DNA from 4 places in the Bacillus silvicola genome. Region 3 is predicted to be linked to each of the others. Evidence: riboswitches for the same ligand, from Rfam matches in the RefSeq annotation. Region 3 holds a riboswitch; each other region holds the start of a gene.
The links. A riboswitch is a leader RNA that binds a small molecule or an ion and turns the genes downstream of it on or off. The one in region 3 is predicted to bind S-adenosylmethionine.
Positions count from the first base shown of each region.

Region 1: it holds a riboswitch for S-adenosylmethionine, as region 3 does, so the genes downstream of both, metK (methionine adenosyltransferase) here and ACP6L7_RS05115 (YezD family protein) in region 3, are expected to answer to the same signal.
Region 2: it holds a riboswitch for S-adenosylmethionine, as region 3 does, so the genes downstream of both, ACP6L7_RS27390 (ABC transporter permease) here and ACP6L7_RS05115 (YezD family protein) in region 3, are expected to answer to the same signal.
Region 4: it holds a riboswitch for S-adenosylmethionine, as region 3 does, so the genes downstream of both, ACP6L7_RS24135 (sugar ABC transporter substrate-binding protein) here and ACP6L7_RS05115 (YezD family protein) in region 3, are expected to answer to the same signal.

Region 1 covers NZ_JBNGVC010000012.1:1,669,721-1,673,420, reverse strand. The annotation lists gene pckA (phosphoenolpyruvate carboxykinase (ATP)) at 1-1,244, opposite strand, end outside; SAM riboswitch class I at 1,474-1,595, shown strand; gene metK (methionine adenosyltransferase) at 1,765-2,964, shown strand; gene ACP6L7_RS20690 (hypothetical protein) at 3,142-3,321, opposite strand; gene ACP6L7_RS20685 (MogA/MoaB family molybdenum cofactor biosynthesis protein) at 3,568-3,700, shown strand, end outside.
Region 2 covers NZ_JBNGVC010000013.1:1,028,169-1,031,868, reverse strand. The annotation lists gene ACP6L7_RS27405 (multidrug effflux MFS transporter) at 1-311, shown strand, start outside; gene ACP6L7_RS27400 (hypothetical protein) at 544-1,047, shown strand; gene ACP6L7_RS27395 (DUF3951 domain-containing protein) at 1,066-1,281, opposite strand; SAM riboswitch class I at 1,453-1,558, shown strand; gene ACP6L7_RS27390 (ABC transporter permease) at 1,695-2,612, shown strand; gene ACP6L7_RS27385 (ABC transporter permease) at 2,629-3,633, shown strand; gene ACP6L7_RS27380 (ABC transporter ATP-binding protein) at 3,590-3,700, shown strand, end outside.
Region 3 covers NZ_JBNGVC010000001.1:971,025-974,724, forward strand. The annotation lists gene sat (sulfate adenylyltransferase) at 1-623, opposite strand, end outside; gene ACP6L7_RS05110 (phosphoadenylyl-sulfate reductase) at 662-1,366, opposite strand; gene ACP6L7_RS05115 (YezD family protein) at 1,453-1,596, opposite strand; SAM riboswitch class I at 1,669-1,777, opposite strand; gene lysA (diaminopimelate decarboxylase) at 1,894-3,210, opposite strand; lysine riboswitch at 3,391-3,572, opposite strand; gene ACP6L7_RS05125 (DUF3888 domain-containing protein) at 3,662-3,700, opposite strand, start outside.
Region 4 covers NZ_JBNGVC010000013.1:382,550-386,249, reverse strand. The annotation lists gene ACP6L7_RS24140 (sugar ABC transporter ATP-binding protein) at 1-548, opposite strand, end outside; gene ACP6L7_RS24135 (sugar ABC transporter substrate-binding protein) at 545-1,657, opposite strand; SAM riboswitch class I at 1,746-1,851, opposite strand; gene ACP6L7_RS24130 (NCS2 family permease) at 1,941-3,242, opposite strand; gene ACP6L7_RS24125 (SDR family oxidoreductase) at 3,466-3,700, shown strand, end outside.

The DNA of each region.
Region 1 (3,700 bases), on a different contig from region 3:
TCGATTTTTTCACCAAGCATTTCAGCATAGCGAGATGCATCAAGTGGTAAGAACGGTGAACCGAAGCAAGTTGAGAATGTAGCTTGCGGAGATGTAACGCCGCGCTCTGTTCCTGCTAGTTTACTAGTGTAACCGCTTAAGAAATGGTACATAGCTTGCTCTTTTGATAACTTACTGATTGGAGGCAATACGCCAGATGCATCAGCAGTTAAGAAAATAATTGTATTTGGATGTCCTGCAACACTTGGCAGTACGATATTGTCAATCGCATGCATAGGGTATGCAGCACGTGTATTTTCTGTTAAAGTAGTATCGTTATAGTCAGCGATGCGTGTTTGACCATCAATGACAACGTTTTCTAAAACTGAACCGAATTTGATTGCATCGAAGATTTGTGGCTCTTTCTCATGAGAAAGGTTTACACATTTCGCGTAGCAACCGCCTTCAATATTGAATACGCCGTTATCAGACCAACCGTGCTCATCATCACCGATTAATTTACGGTTTGGATCAGCGGATAATGTTGTTTTACCTGTTCCAGATAAACCGAAGAATAGTGCTACGTCGCCTTCTTCACCTACGTTTGCAGAGCAATGCATAGAAAGAATGTCTTGTTCAGGTAGTAAGAAGTTCATAATAGAGAAGATTGATTTTTTCATTTCTCCAGCATATTCTGTACCACCGATTAGCACGATACGTTGTTCAAATGAAACCATAATGAACGCTTCAGAATTTGTACCGTCAACTGCTGGATCTGCTTTAAAGTTTGGTGCAGAAACAATTGTGAACTCTGATTCATGAGTTGCTAATTCTTCTTCAGTTGGACGAATAAATAATTGATGTACGAACAAATTATGCCATGCGTATTCGTTAACAACTTGAATTGGTAGGCGATAGCTGCGGTCAGCGCCAGCAAATCCTTTGAAGACGAATAACTCTTCTTTTTCTTTTAAGTATTCTAAAACTTTCGTATATAATTTATTAAAATGTTCTTCAGAAATCGGTTGGTTCACAGCTCCCCAAGCAATTTTGTCAGCAACCGATGCTTCCTTCACAATAAATTTATCTTTAGGAGAACGTCCTGTGTATTTTCCTGTTGAAGCAGAAACGGCACCAGTAGAAGTTAATTTCCCTTCATTTCGCATTAATACTTTTTCCACTAATTGCGGAACACTTAGTTGAATCTGTGCATTGCTTCCGTTCAATAATTCATGTAAACCAATTTGGACATTCACAGTACTCATATTTATATACCATCCTTTTCATTTAATGAAATATTTCTCGTAATCCCCATCAAGAGTATAACACAATTATATAAATAATGTATACTATTTATTTATTTTTGTTTGTGTGAATGGATTAGTTCCTTATTAATATTTCATCCTAATACGTATTGAGAAAAACTTTCAGGAAAATGTGAATATTAATTGACAAATGAATATCATTTCTTTAGTATAGGTTGGGACGGATACTCTCTTATCCCGAGCTGGCGGAGGGACAGGCCCGATGAAGCCCAGCAACCTCACTTGTAGTGGTAAATACAGGTGAATAGGTGCTAAAACCTGTGCGAGGCTAATGGTCTCGAACGATAAGAGCAAAGGGCAAAAAGCAGTATGCAAGTAGCAAATTAAACCTTTCCTCTATGTAAAGTAGGAAAGGTTTTTCTGTATGCTTGTGTGGGAGAATAAATGTATGTCGCAGTTTGTGGCAAATTAAGGATGAGTTCCGTACAATATATACAATTACTGTAGGGAGGTTTACCACATGACAAAAAAACGTCATCTGTTCACATCTGAGTCTGTAACTGAAGGACATCCAGATAAAATTTGTGACCAAATTTCTGATTCAATTTTAGATGCGATCTTATCAAAGGACGCAAATGCACGTGTAGCTTGTGAAACAACTGTAACAACTGGTTTAGTATTGGTAGCGGGGGAAATTACGACTTCTACTTATGTAGATATTCCGAAAATCGTTCGTGAAACAATTCAAGGCATTGGTTACACACGCGCAAAATATGGATTCGATGCAGAAACTTGTGCAGTTTTAACATCTATCGATGAGCAATCTGCTGACATCGCTATGGGTGTTGACCAAGCACTAGAAGCACGCGAAGGTCAAATGACTGACGCTGAGATTGAGGCAATTGGTGCAGGAGACCAAGGTTTAATGTTTGGCTTCGCATGTAATGAAACACAAGAATTAATGCCACTTCCAATCTCGCTTGCTCACAAATTAGCTCGTCGTTTAACTGAAGTACGTAAAGATGACACTTTATCATACTTACGTCCGGATGGAAAAACGCAAGTTACAGTTGAGTATGATGAAAATGGTAAACCTGTACGTGTAGATACAATTGTAATTTCTACACAGCATCATCCAGATGTTACATGGGAAGAAATCGATCGCGATTTAAAAGAGCATGTAATTAAAGCTGTAGTTCCAGCAGAATTAATGGATGGAGAAACGAAATTCTTCATTAACCCAACTGGCCGCTTCGTAATTGGTGGACCACAAGGTGATGCTGGTTTAACAGGACGTAAAATCATCGTTGATACTTACGGTGGATACGCTCGCCACGGTGGCGGTGCATTCTCTGGTAAAGATGCAACGAAAGTTGACCGTTCAGCAGCATATGCAGCTCGTTATGTTGCGAAAAACATCGTAGCAGCTGGTCTTGCTGACAAAGCAGAAGTACAACTTGCATACGCAATCGGCGTAGCGCAACCAGTATCAATTTCAGTTGATACATTTGGCACTGGTAAAGTATCTGAAGACGTACTAGTAGAACTAGTTCGTAACAACTTCGATCTTCGCCCAGCTGGTATTATTAAAATGCTAGACTTACGTCGCCCAATTTACAAACAAACAGCAGCTTACGGCCACTTCGGACGTACTGATGTAGATCTTTCATGGGAACGTACAGACAAAGCAGCTACTTTAAAAGAGCAAGCTGGTCTATAATATATGAAAAAAAGCTTTGCGCTGTGTGCGCAAAGCTTTTTTTATTTGGTTTTATTTATGATTTGGATGCATGAGTTGCAATACACTTCTCCGTCTAGCTCAATATACTTTTTCATACGTTTGTATTTCCTTTTTACATGATTTACAAATTGTCGGTTTCTTACGGAACATATGCAATCATTGCTTTATCTGACGTGCTTTTCCTGCGCAAAATGCACTGCATAGTAAAAAGAGTGTTGCGAATATAATGCTTATTAATGTAGCATATGGAATCGCGCCTTTTAGCGAAAAACCGACAGTAATGGAAGCGACGAATAAGAGGATGAATGTTGTTGTTAATTTTTTGTATAGTTCCATAGTGTGTGAACCTCCAAATTATTTTATAATGTAAGTTTTAAAATAAAATCTACTATGTAGAAAATATAAGGGGAGTTAAAGAGTAGCTAATGATGTGAAGTCTAGGAGTATAAATAATTTTCATTTTCCTTTTTGTGGGTGTATATACTTATATTGTATCATGATGCATCGTTGGCTTCATACATAATTGTGTAAAGATATGTATGATAAAATGAAGAAAAGTCTTTAAGAAAGGAAAGATAAAAAATGAGCGTAACTGAACATAAAAAACAAGCTCCAAAAGAAGTGCGTTGCAAGATCGTGACGATTTCCGATACACGTACGGAAGAGACGGATAAGAGTGGTCAATTGTTACATGCATTATTAATAGAAGCAGGAC
Region 2 (3,700 bases), on a different contig from region 3:
TAATCGGTGTTTTATGCTCGCTATTCCTTGTTGTATCAAGTGTTGGGGTTGTATCAACAACTGGCTTCTCATTAGCGATGAGAAATCAAAAACAGGCTGCAGGAACAGCATCAGCTTTACTAGGATTATTACAGTTCATCTCAGGAGCACTTGTAGCGCCGCTAGTAGGTATTGGTGGAAGCAATACCGCACTTCCTATGGGTGTTGTTATAGCTCTTTGTGAAATTGGTGCTGTGTTATGTTATTTATTCATGGCAAAAAGAAGTGAAAAGCAGTTTGAACTGCAACAAAAACAAAATTTAGAGGCTTAACAAAAAAGAGCTGATTCAAACATTTCTTTGAATCAGCTCTTTTTTTCATTTCTTTGAAATAACCCATGCAAAAGTTACTTGCATAAAGTGACGATACTGTGACAAAAATGTGGGTATATATATTAAGGAATCATCTTAAGTACAAAATTTAGGATGTTCTCGGTATAATAAAACAAGTGGAGATAAAAGAAACTATAATTAGAAGTAGCTGTAGATAAAAGGAGAATTAAAGATGAAGAAGGTTTTGGGTATTGCTGTAATGGGAGGTATGCTCCTTCTAGCAGGATGTAATGGGAATAAAGAAGCGAAAGAACCGAAAGAAAAGGTGGAGCAATCTACTGAACAGACAGAAGATATGAAAGTGTATCAAGAGGTACATGAAAAGTATGATGCAAAAATGAACAAAGAAATTAATAAAGCGTTACAGTTATTTGAAGTGGCAAAAGAAAAGGGCGGTAAGGAAATAACTAATGCTAAATATAAGGAAGACGTGAAACAGGTAACAACGGGCATGTTAGAAGATATTGATCATATGCGTAAAGAAATTCGTGTTCCGAAGTCGAAAGAACAGGAACATGAATTATATGTTGGTTTCTTAAATGAATCAGAACAATCAATGAAAAAATTGCAGAAGTTAGCAGAAGAAGAAGACTCCTCGTTGATTCGTGATATAGAAATTAATTTTGCAACAGCATCGACATACTATAAACGTTTTCAAACAGAGGCCCAAAAATAACCTTGCGCATGCGCAAGGTTATTTTTTCTTCTTACCATCTCCATCTTCATCCTCGGATACTAATACTTTCTGTTCTTCGTGAAATTCTGAAATTGTTTGTCCAGTAATATTATCGAATGGAGTATAAAAAGAAGTGATACGTTTTTTCTTAATGAAGAGTTTGTAGAAGCCGATGATGACGAGTATGACGATTGTTAATGGCAATCCTATGCTGGCTAGAAGTAAGGGATCCATCGTATAACTCCTTTAAAGTAATTAATTTTATTATAAGTTAAAATAGTGATTTTAAGAAATAACGCCATTAAAAACTGATTTTTCTAAATATATCCAATTTGATTGACTTTTCTTTTTTTCAGAATTATAATTCGAAATATACAATTTGAACCAAATAATAATATAGCAATTTACTTATCCAGAGAGGTAGAGGGACTGGCCCTATGACACCTCAGCAGCGGGTTCTGTAAGATGAACACCGTGCTAATTCCAGCAAGCAAGTCTTGAAAGATAAGTGATGGGCCTTTGTTTATTAAGCCTTGATCTTATTTTTTAAGATCAAGGCTTTTTGTATTTTAAGAAGAGAAAAGGGAGTAATGGGAAAGATACGTCAATAAAACAAAGTAAATTTATGAGTTTAGGGGGTTATCAGAGTGTATGTTGTTAAAAAACTATCAGTTATGGTTTTCACATTATGGGTTATTACGACAGTGACATTTTTAATTATGCATATTATTCCGGGAGATCCATTTTCATCAGATGCGAAAATCTTTCCTGAAGAAGTGATACAAAATATGAGGGCGAAGTATCATCTTGATGAACCGTTATGGAATCAATATGTTGCTTATTTAGACGGTGTAGTTCATTTTGACTTTGGTGAATCCGTTCAATCGACGGGGCAAGGCGTATCAGAGATTATAACGACAGGATTTGGTCCATCAGCAATTATTGGTCTACAAGCACTTGTTATTTCATTGTTAGTCGGGATTGCCGCAGGCACATTTGCCGCGCTATATCATGGGAAAGTGATTGATTATAGTGTGAGCTTGCTTGCGATTCTCGGTATTTCTATTCCTAGTTTTATTTTAGCGCCACTATTTATACAAGTATTCGCCATCCAATTTGAATTACTACCAGTGGCGTCCTGGGGAACCTTCGAGCATACTGTATTACCTTCCTTCGCATTAGCGCTCGGGCCAATCGCGGTTATTACAAGATTTGTTCGCTCTAATATGATTGAAGTGTTGCAGAGTGATTATATTAAGCTAGCGAGAGCGAAAGGTATACCAATTAAGAAAATCATTATAAGACATGCTCTTAGAAATGCAATTGTTCCGGTACTTACATTTGTTGGCCCATTAATGGCTGGACTTTTAACAGGAACTTTCGTGATTGAAAAAATCTTTTCAATTCCTGGTCTAGGAAAATATTTTGTAGATAGTATTTTTAACCGAGATTATCCGGTAATTATGGGAACAACCATCTTCTATAGTGCGCTATTAATTATGTGTATCTTTATTACAGATATCATTCATCGTATTGTTGATCCACGTATTCGTTCTATTACGTAAGGAGGGGAATATTTAAATGGGGGCTTATGAAATTAATGACCAGTTATTAACGAATGAAGAGAAAAAAGAATTAACGATAAATAAAGATCAGCAAACAATTAGCCGAAAAAAGGAAGTGTTTCGCAAGTTTATATCAAATCCTATAGCAGTTTTAGGGGCTGTGACGTTATTACTAATTATTATTTTCTCGCTTATTGGCGAAAGTTTAACGTCATTTACTGCAAGTGAACAAGTAAAAGAAGCAACTAATTTACCGCCTAGTAGCGAGCATTGGTTCGGAACGGACGATTTAGGGAGAGATATTTGGGCGCGTACTTGGGCTGGTGGGAAAATTTCACTAACAGTTGGATTGGTAGCAGCAGCTCTTGATATAGGGCTCGGTGTACTTATCGGAGGGTTTAGTGGATATGTGAGAGGGCGTAATCGTCTTGGAACGTTAATTGATGAGTGGATTATAAGAGGAATTGAAGTGTTATACGGTATCCCATACTTATTAATTGTTATTTTACTATTAATCGTTATGAAACCAGGACTTTTTACAATTATAATTGCCCTTGCGTTAACGGGATGGATTGGCATGGCACGTCTCATTAGAGCGCAAGTCTTGTCTTTAAAACAAAGAGAATTTGTTATCGCAGCAGAGCGATTAGGTACACCTCATATGAAAATTATATATGGGCATTTAATTCCAAACTTAACAGGGATTATTATCGTAAATTTATCATTTACCATTCCAGCAGCTATTTTCTCAGAATCATTTTTAAGCTTTATCGGACTTGGAGTACAATCACCAGCGGCAAGCTGGGGCACGATGACCAACGATGCACTTGGGACGTTACTAAGCGGAGAATGGTGGCAACTATTCTTCCCGGCAATCATGATTGCACTCATCATGTTCGCATTTAATGCAATTGGTGATGGTTTACAAGATGCGATTGATCCGAAAATCGTAAAACGTAATCGAAAGGAGAAAAAACATGGCGCAAATCTTATCTTTAGAAAACGTAACGTTGGCCGTTGAAAAAGAGAATAGTAGGCAAGCAATTGTGAAGCATGTTTCCTTTTCTATTAACGAAGGTGAAATAGTT
Region 3 (3,700 bases):
AAAAAGAGACCATCTACAATTTCAAGAGCAGACTTTTGAATGTACTCATGGGCACGATGTACCGGGTTTCTCGTTTGAAATCCAACTACTGTTTTCCAACCACGCTTTTTAAATTCTTCTCTCGTTTCAATTGGGTCTAAATGATAAGAAGGAAATTGATTATTTTCAAAGCGTTTTGTAAGAATAATAGCTCCTCCGACGTAAACGTTTGGTCGTTCATATAATTTTTTCACTCCTGGATGAGCCTCATCCGTCGTTTTATATACAAGTAACGCTTCTTTTTCTTTATCTGGTACAAAAATATCTTCTATTTGAATAACACCATATATATTTCCATCGCTGACAAGCTTTACTTCCTCTCCAACTTTCAGTCTCTCTGCTACATCTTCTGTTACCGGTAATGTAATCGGTATACTCCATACGCTACCATTTGCTAAACGAATCGTTTCTACGACCGAATCATAATCTTTCTTTCCTAAAAAGCCAGTTAGTGGGCTATATCCCCCTGTCGCTAATAGCTCTAAATCACTTAACGCAATGTTGTCTAATTTGATTTCTTTTTCAATTTGTGATACGTCGTATGTCTCGTCTATACGATTTATTAATTCGTTTCTTGTACTCATTTTCTATATCCTCTCTTAGCTTTATTTTCAAATTCATCTTATTGGTAATGAAGACCACATTCTGTTTTCACTTTCCCGGCCCATCTACCATCTCTCGAATCGCCACCCTCTCCTACAGGTAACGTACACTTCTCACATCCAATACTTGGATATCCAACATCATGCAATGGGTTATACGGCAAGCTATGTTTGTATACATATCGCCACACTTCTTTCCACGTCCAATGAATGAGTGGACAAACTTTAATAGATTGAAAGCGATGATCTTGATTTATAAACTTTGTATGCTTACGCGTTTCTGATTGTTCCCTCCTTAAGCCCGATATCCACGCTTTTTCCGCCGCTAATGATTTTTCTAACGGTAAAATTTTTCTAATTTTACAACAAAGATTCGGATTACTCTCCCATAATTTCTCACCATGCAACTTCGCTTGTTCATCAAGTGTAAATTCCGGCTGTTTTTCTATAATATTTAATGAAGGAAATCGTTCCCGCACCTTTTGAATTAATTCATACGTTTCTCGAAAATGTACATTTGTATCCAAAAATACAACTTTAGCGGATGGATTTACTTGGTTTATAAGGTGCAGCAAAACCATACCTTCTACCCCAAAGCTACATGCATATACAATTTCATCTTTATATTCGTTATAAGCCCAACTTAATACTGATAGCGCGCCTTTCGTTTCATCTTCTTCGGAAAATGAAACACTATTTTCTTCCCACGTTTCATACGTCAACATGTTTTTTCCCCCTGTAAAAGCAAAAAGACGGTTTTAACCTAATAAAATAGGTTAAAACCGCCTCTAGTTTTTCTAGTCAGCGCTTTTTACTTTAAACGTACTTTTTCACTTTTTTCTAATTGAATCACTTTTCCATCTTGCACAACAATTGTAATGGAACCATATTTCATATCAGCAAGCATCGCTTGAATTTTCTCAGATACTTCATCAAAATGTTCCCGTACACTCACGCGAACAGCCCCCCTTTTTATTCATAAAAAAAATCTTTCCCATTTCGAAAAGACTGTTCGGTAATATATTTTACCTTATCTTTCAAAATGGATTCCATTTTGCTGGATTTAGCACCTTGCTTTCTATAAGCAGGTTGCCGAGCTTCGCCGGGCCAGTTCCCTCCGCTTCTCTTGATAAGCTTTGTATTTGTATTTTATCACAATTCTGATTTTTTTCAATCCTAGTTTTCCGATATATTTTAATTATTTTATTTTATAAAAAAGGAATTGCCCATCCGAACAACTCCTTTTTCCTATTTAAACAAGTTCTTTAATACGTATGCGATCGTTCCCAATAATATTTTCATATGTTTCACGCTCTACAACAATTTGTGATGTTCCGCCTTTTGCAAAGACGACAGCTGGTCTACGAATACGATTATAATTATTCGCCATCGAGTACCCATATGCCCCCGTACAAGAAATTGCTAGTAAATCAGAAGAAGCAACTTGCGGTAAGTTAATATCCCAAATCAGCATATCTCCACTTTCACAGCATTTCCCAGCAATCGAAACGAGTTCCTCATTCTCAAGATTCCCTCGATTCGCCAACATCGCCTCATAACGCGCTCCATATAGAGCCGGTCTTAAATTATCTGTCATCCCACCATCGACTGAAACATATTTCCGAATACCAGGAATCTCTTTCACCGCTCCAACTGTATAAATTGTTGTTCCCGCATCACCTACGATACTACGACCTGGTTCAATCCATATTTCTGGAAGCGGGTATTCACATACTGTAAACTGCTCTCTTATCGTACTTGTTACAGCCTCCACATACGTTTCAAGTGTTAACGGTGTATCAGACTCCGTATAACGTATACCGAAACCTCCGCCTACATTCAATACTTTCACTACATAGTTTGTTCGCTCTCTCACTTCTTCTAAAAATTGACGTAGTACTTCAATTGCTCGAACAAAACCAGCCGTTTCGAATATTTGTGATCCGATGTGCGAGTGAATTCCTAGCATATTATAATTTGATTTTTGCAAAGCTAGCTCAATCGCTTGCATCGCTTGACCATTTGAAACACCAAATCCAAATTTCGAATCCTCTTGGCCTGTTGTTATATATTCGTGTGTATGTGCCTCTACTCCTGGCGTTACACGGATTAATATGTTCACAAACTTTCCATGTTGCACTGCTAAATCATGTAAAATTTCTAATTCTAAGAAATTATCTACTACAAAACAACCGATATTCGCCTGAAGAGCCATAATTATTTCTTCTGCTGTTTTATTATTTCCGTGAAAATGAATGCGCGATGCCGGAAATCCTGCTTGAAGCGCAGTATATAATTCTCCTCCAGAAACAACGTCTAAAGACATATTCTCTTCACGAGCTACTCGGCACATCTCCATGCACAAGAACGCCTTGCTTGCATATGCTACTTGATAAGAGAAACCACTTTCTTTAAAAGCACGATGAAACGCGCGGCACTTTCCTCGAATAGACTCTTCATCGTATACATAAAGTGGTGTTCCGTATTGTTTTGCTAGCTGCGTCGTATCGCACCCACCAATTTCTAAGTGTCCTTGCCCATTGATTCGGCTTGTGCCGTGTAAATACATTTAAATTCCTCCCTTATTTCCTCTAAAACTCATAACCCCAATCTTCTATTCATTGCAGCACGCTTTTAGATAGACAAAAAACGCGCGGAACAATGTTCACACGCGTTTCTTATTAGGAAAAATATATATTGAAAAAATAAACGAGTTGTTATCTTCTCAAAATAAGAAACCGCATCAACATCTCCAAATAGCTCTCCATAAAATAAATCTTATGACAGTACTACATTTATTCAATGCAGTCCCAATATATGAATAAGATGGTTATTCTTATATTTCGGCAATAGTCCCTTTCAACCTATGATCACAGATTCCATTAAATCTCCCATAGCTTACTCTTTCCTATCGCGGCCTCTACCTTTGAGAGTAGATGAGGTAAGTCTATTTAATTTTCAAACATCTAATTGTTGCTATTAACAATACCAAAGGACCATTTTATTTGTCAAACAATTTTTTATATTGTTTTTTTACAGTTTAATTTTGTATCATTTGG
Region 4 (3,700 bases), on a different contig from region 3:
CCAAAGGTTTCAACTTCCTTTGGTCCAAGAGAAGAAGTAGGTTCATCTAATAAAAGATAAGTTGTATTGTTAGATAAAGCTCTTGCGATAAGAAGTAATTGTTTTTCATGTAATGAGCAGTTTGAAACATCTTCTGAAACATTTAAATCTACTTGTACAATTTGCAAATGTTGTTTAGCGAGTGCAACTAATTTGGACTTTGAAAATAGTACTTTATTTTGCATTGCTAAATGATCAATTAGTACATTTTCTAATACAGATAATCCCGGAATAAGTCCATGATCTACTTCTTGTGTTACGAAAGAAATACCGTGCTTTTTTGCATCACGTGGTGAAGTGAAGGAAACAGACTGATTATCAATTTTTATATCGCCAGCAACTGGTTGGATTTCACCAGTTGCTATTTTTAGTAAAGTACTTTTTCCCGCACCATTCATTCCTAGTAAAGCGTGTACTTTTCCTTTTTGAATATGAATAGAAACATCTTCTAAAACAGGTGTAGCTACATGATAAGAATGTGTAATGTTTTGAAGAGAGAATGTCATCATTTTTTCTCCTTCTCTAATTTTTTCATCCAAGGAGAATATGCATCTTTTGAGTCTCCCCAACCGTTTATATGTTTTGATAATTGATCCATTGTTATATTTTCTTTTGGTAAACTACTTTTCTTTACTAAATAAGGTTCTAGTGAATAAATATCTGGCGTTTGTTCACCAGCAATTTTTTTGTATAAAAATCGTACTTGAACTTTACCTACTTCAGCTGGATCAGTTGCAGCTGTAGCAGTCCAAGGTGAGCTTTCTTTTTGCATGAGTTGTAAATCTTCATTACTTAAGTCAATGCCATATACTTTTATATCTGTACGACCAGCTTGTTCAAGTGCTTTAACAGCTCCTTTAGCGAACTCATCCCATGAAGCGAAAATAGCTTGTAAATCTCCTTTTTTCGGATATTTCTTTAATAAAGCTTCTACTTGTGTTTGTGTATCAAGCGGTGTGTTATTACTAGCAGTACCGAATCGTGCAACTTCTTTTATATTTGGATAACGTTTATAAAAAGCATCAATGATAACGTTGCGACGTTCCATTGGAGCAAATCCGCCAACCCATACGACTGCGATATTTCCTTGTCCATTCAAATCTTCCGCTAACGTTTTTAATGATTTCCATGCAAGACTATAGTCATCTTGATCAATAATTGTCACACCTGGCAAGCGTAGATCGTTATCAAACGCAACTACGGGAATATTCGCCTGTAACGCTTTTTCTACTCCAGGTTTTAGTGCTTCAGAGCGGCCGTGATCAATTAAAATACCATCCACTTTTGAATTAATAGCAGTATCTAAATTTGCAGCCATTTTTGCTAAATCGTTATCAGAATTGTAGACTTGTACACTACCGCCAAATAGCTCGACTTGTTTTTTGACGCCCTCAATATATTGAGAGGAAAAAGTTCCGATGGACATTTGCATAATTAATGCGATTTTTAATGGCTTCTTCATTTGGCTTGGAACTTCTGTTTGTAAGTGATTTTCTACCGTTGTAGGCGCCTTTTTCACAGTTTGTTGCTTTTGTGATGAAATCGCATCTTGTTCATTTGTACAAGCGGTTAATGTAAGTAAGAGAAAAATAAGTACGATGGAACATAATTTTTTCATAAAAAAATCCCTCCTAAACTAAGAAGAGAGAGGAGGGAGTGAAAATAAAAAACGCCTTTTCATATAGAAAAGACGTCTTATCATATTACTCTTATCTTTCAACACAATGTGTTGTAAGAATTAGCACCGTGCCCATAAATGGGTCGGTTGCCGGGCTTCGTAGGGCTCATCCCTCCACCTGCTCTTGATAAGACATCGAATATTTAACTATTTTGAATTATTTCACAAATGAATGGTGTTGTCAAACAGTATTTATAAAAAAAATCCCTCAGGAAGAGGGATTTTAATGTGGTAAGAAAACTAATTGGTAAGCGAACAAGATTCCGAATAAATACACAAGTGGGTGAACAGCGCGGAATTGTCCTTTTGCCATTTTCATAAGTGGGTATGAAATAAATCCAAGTGCAATACCTGTTGAAATACTTGATGTAAGTGGCATGCTTAAGATTACTAAAAATGCTGGGAATGCTTCATCGAACGTATCCCAATCGATGTGACGAACTGAACCCATCATAAGACTACCAACGATAATTAATGATGGTGCTGTAATAGCTGAAACGCCAGAAACAGCGCTCACTAACGGTCCGAAGAATGCTGCTAATGCAAATAGAACAGCTACTGTAACAGTTGTTAAACCAGTACGACCACCAGCTGCAACACCAGCAGATGATTCAATGTAAGCTGTTGATGGTGTTGTTCCGAACATAGCTCCAATTGTTGCTGAGAATGAGTCAGATAGAAGAGCTCGTCCTGCTTTTGGAAGCTTTCCATCTTTCATGAATCCACCTTGTTGTGCTACACCAAGTAATGTTCCAGTTGTATCAAATAGTGTAACAAGGAAGAATGAGAACACAACGCCGTATAATCCGTAGTTAATTACATCAGATACAGCAGTAATTGGATTTGAAACGATAATTCCTTCTGGTAATCCAGGCATTGATGTAACGCCGTTTGAGAACGTTAATTGCCCTGTGAAGTAAGCGATAATACCAGTTAATAACATTCCGATAAATAGTGCCCCGTTTATATTTAAAGACATAAGGATAATTGTAATTCCAAGGCCAGCTAATGCTAGTAGAACTGGAGCAGAGTGAAGATCACCAAGCCCAACTAAGTTTGCATCATTTTTTGTAACAATTCCTGTTAAGCGCAAACCGATAAAAGCAATAAAAAGACCGATACCAGCAGTAAGTGCATGTTTTAAGTTTTCGGGAATTACTTCCATTAATTTCGTACGGAAAGATGTGAATGATAACAAGATTAAAATCATACCTGCTACGAATACAGCAGAGAATGCAATTGCGAAAGTCATGCCTTCATGAGCTTTTACAACAGAGTAAGAGAAGTAAGCATTTAATCCCATACCTGGTGCAATTGCGATTGGTAAGTTTGTAAAGATTGCCATAAATAATGTTCCGACAACAGCGGCGATAATAGTAGCTGTAAATGCTTGTTCAAATGGAACGCCTGCATCCCCAAGGATGACAGGGTTTACGACAATGATATATGCCATTGTTAAAAAGGTAATAATACCTGCCATAATTTCAGTTTTAATAGAAGTTTTATGTTTTGAAAGGTTAAACATATAAACATCCTTTCTTTTTACGAATAATTTTCACAACAGTTATATATAATATTCGTTTTTTGACTTTTTTGCAATAGTTTTGCATAAAAACTTTAGAACAATCCATATTTTATGTCTTGAATTTGAATATTAACCGTAAAAACGAGTGGGAATTGCGGTTGTTCATGTGTAAGTAGTTTTTAATATTGTGCACATTATAAGGAGAAAGGAGTTGAAGGAAGTTATGCCACAGCAAAAAAACTTTTTAACAATGCCAGCGCAACATCAACATAAACAGCCTGGTATTGAATCATTAATGAATCCTCTTCCAAAGTTTGAAGATCCAAATTATAAAGGAAGTGAAAAGTTAAAAGGAAAGAATGTATTAATTACAGGGGGAGATAGTGGGATTGGGAGAGCTGTGTCCATCGCTTTTGCAAAAGAAGGAGCAAATATTGCGATTGCTTATTTAGACGAGG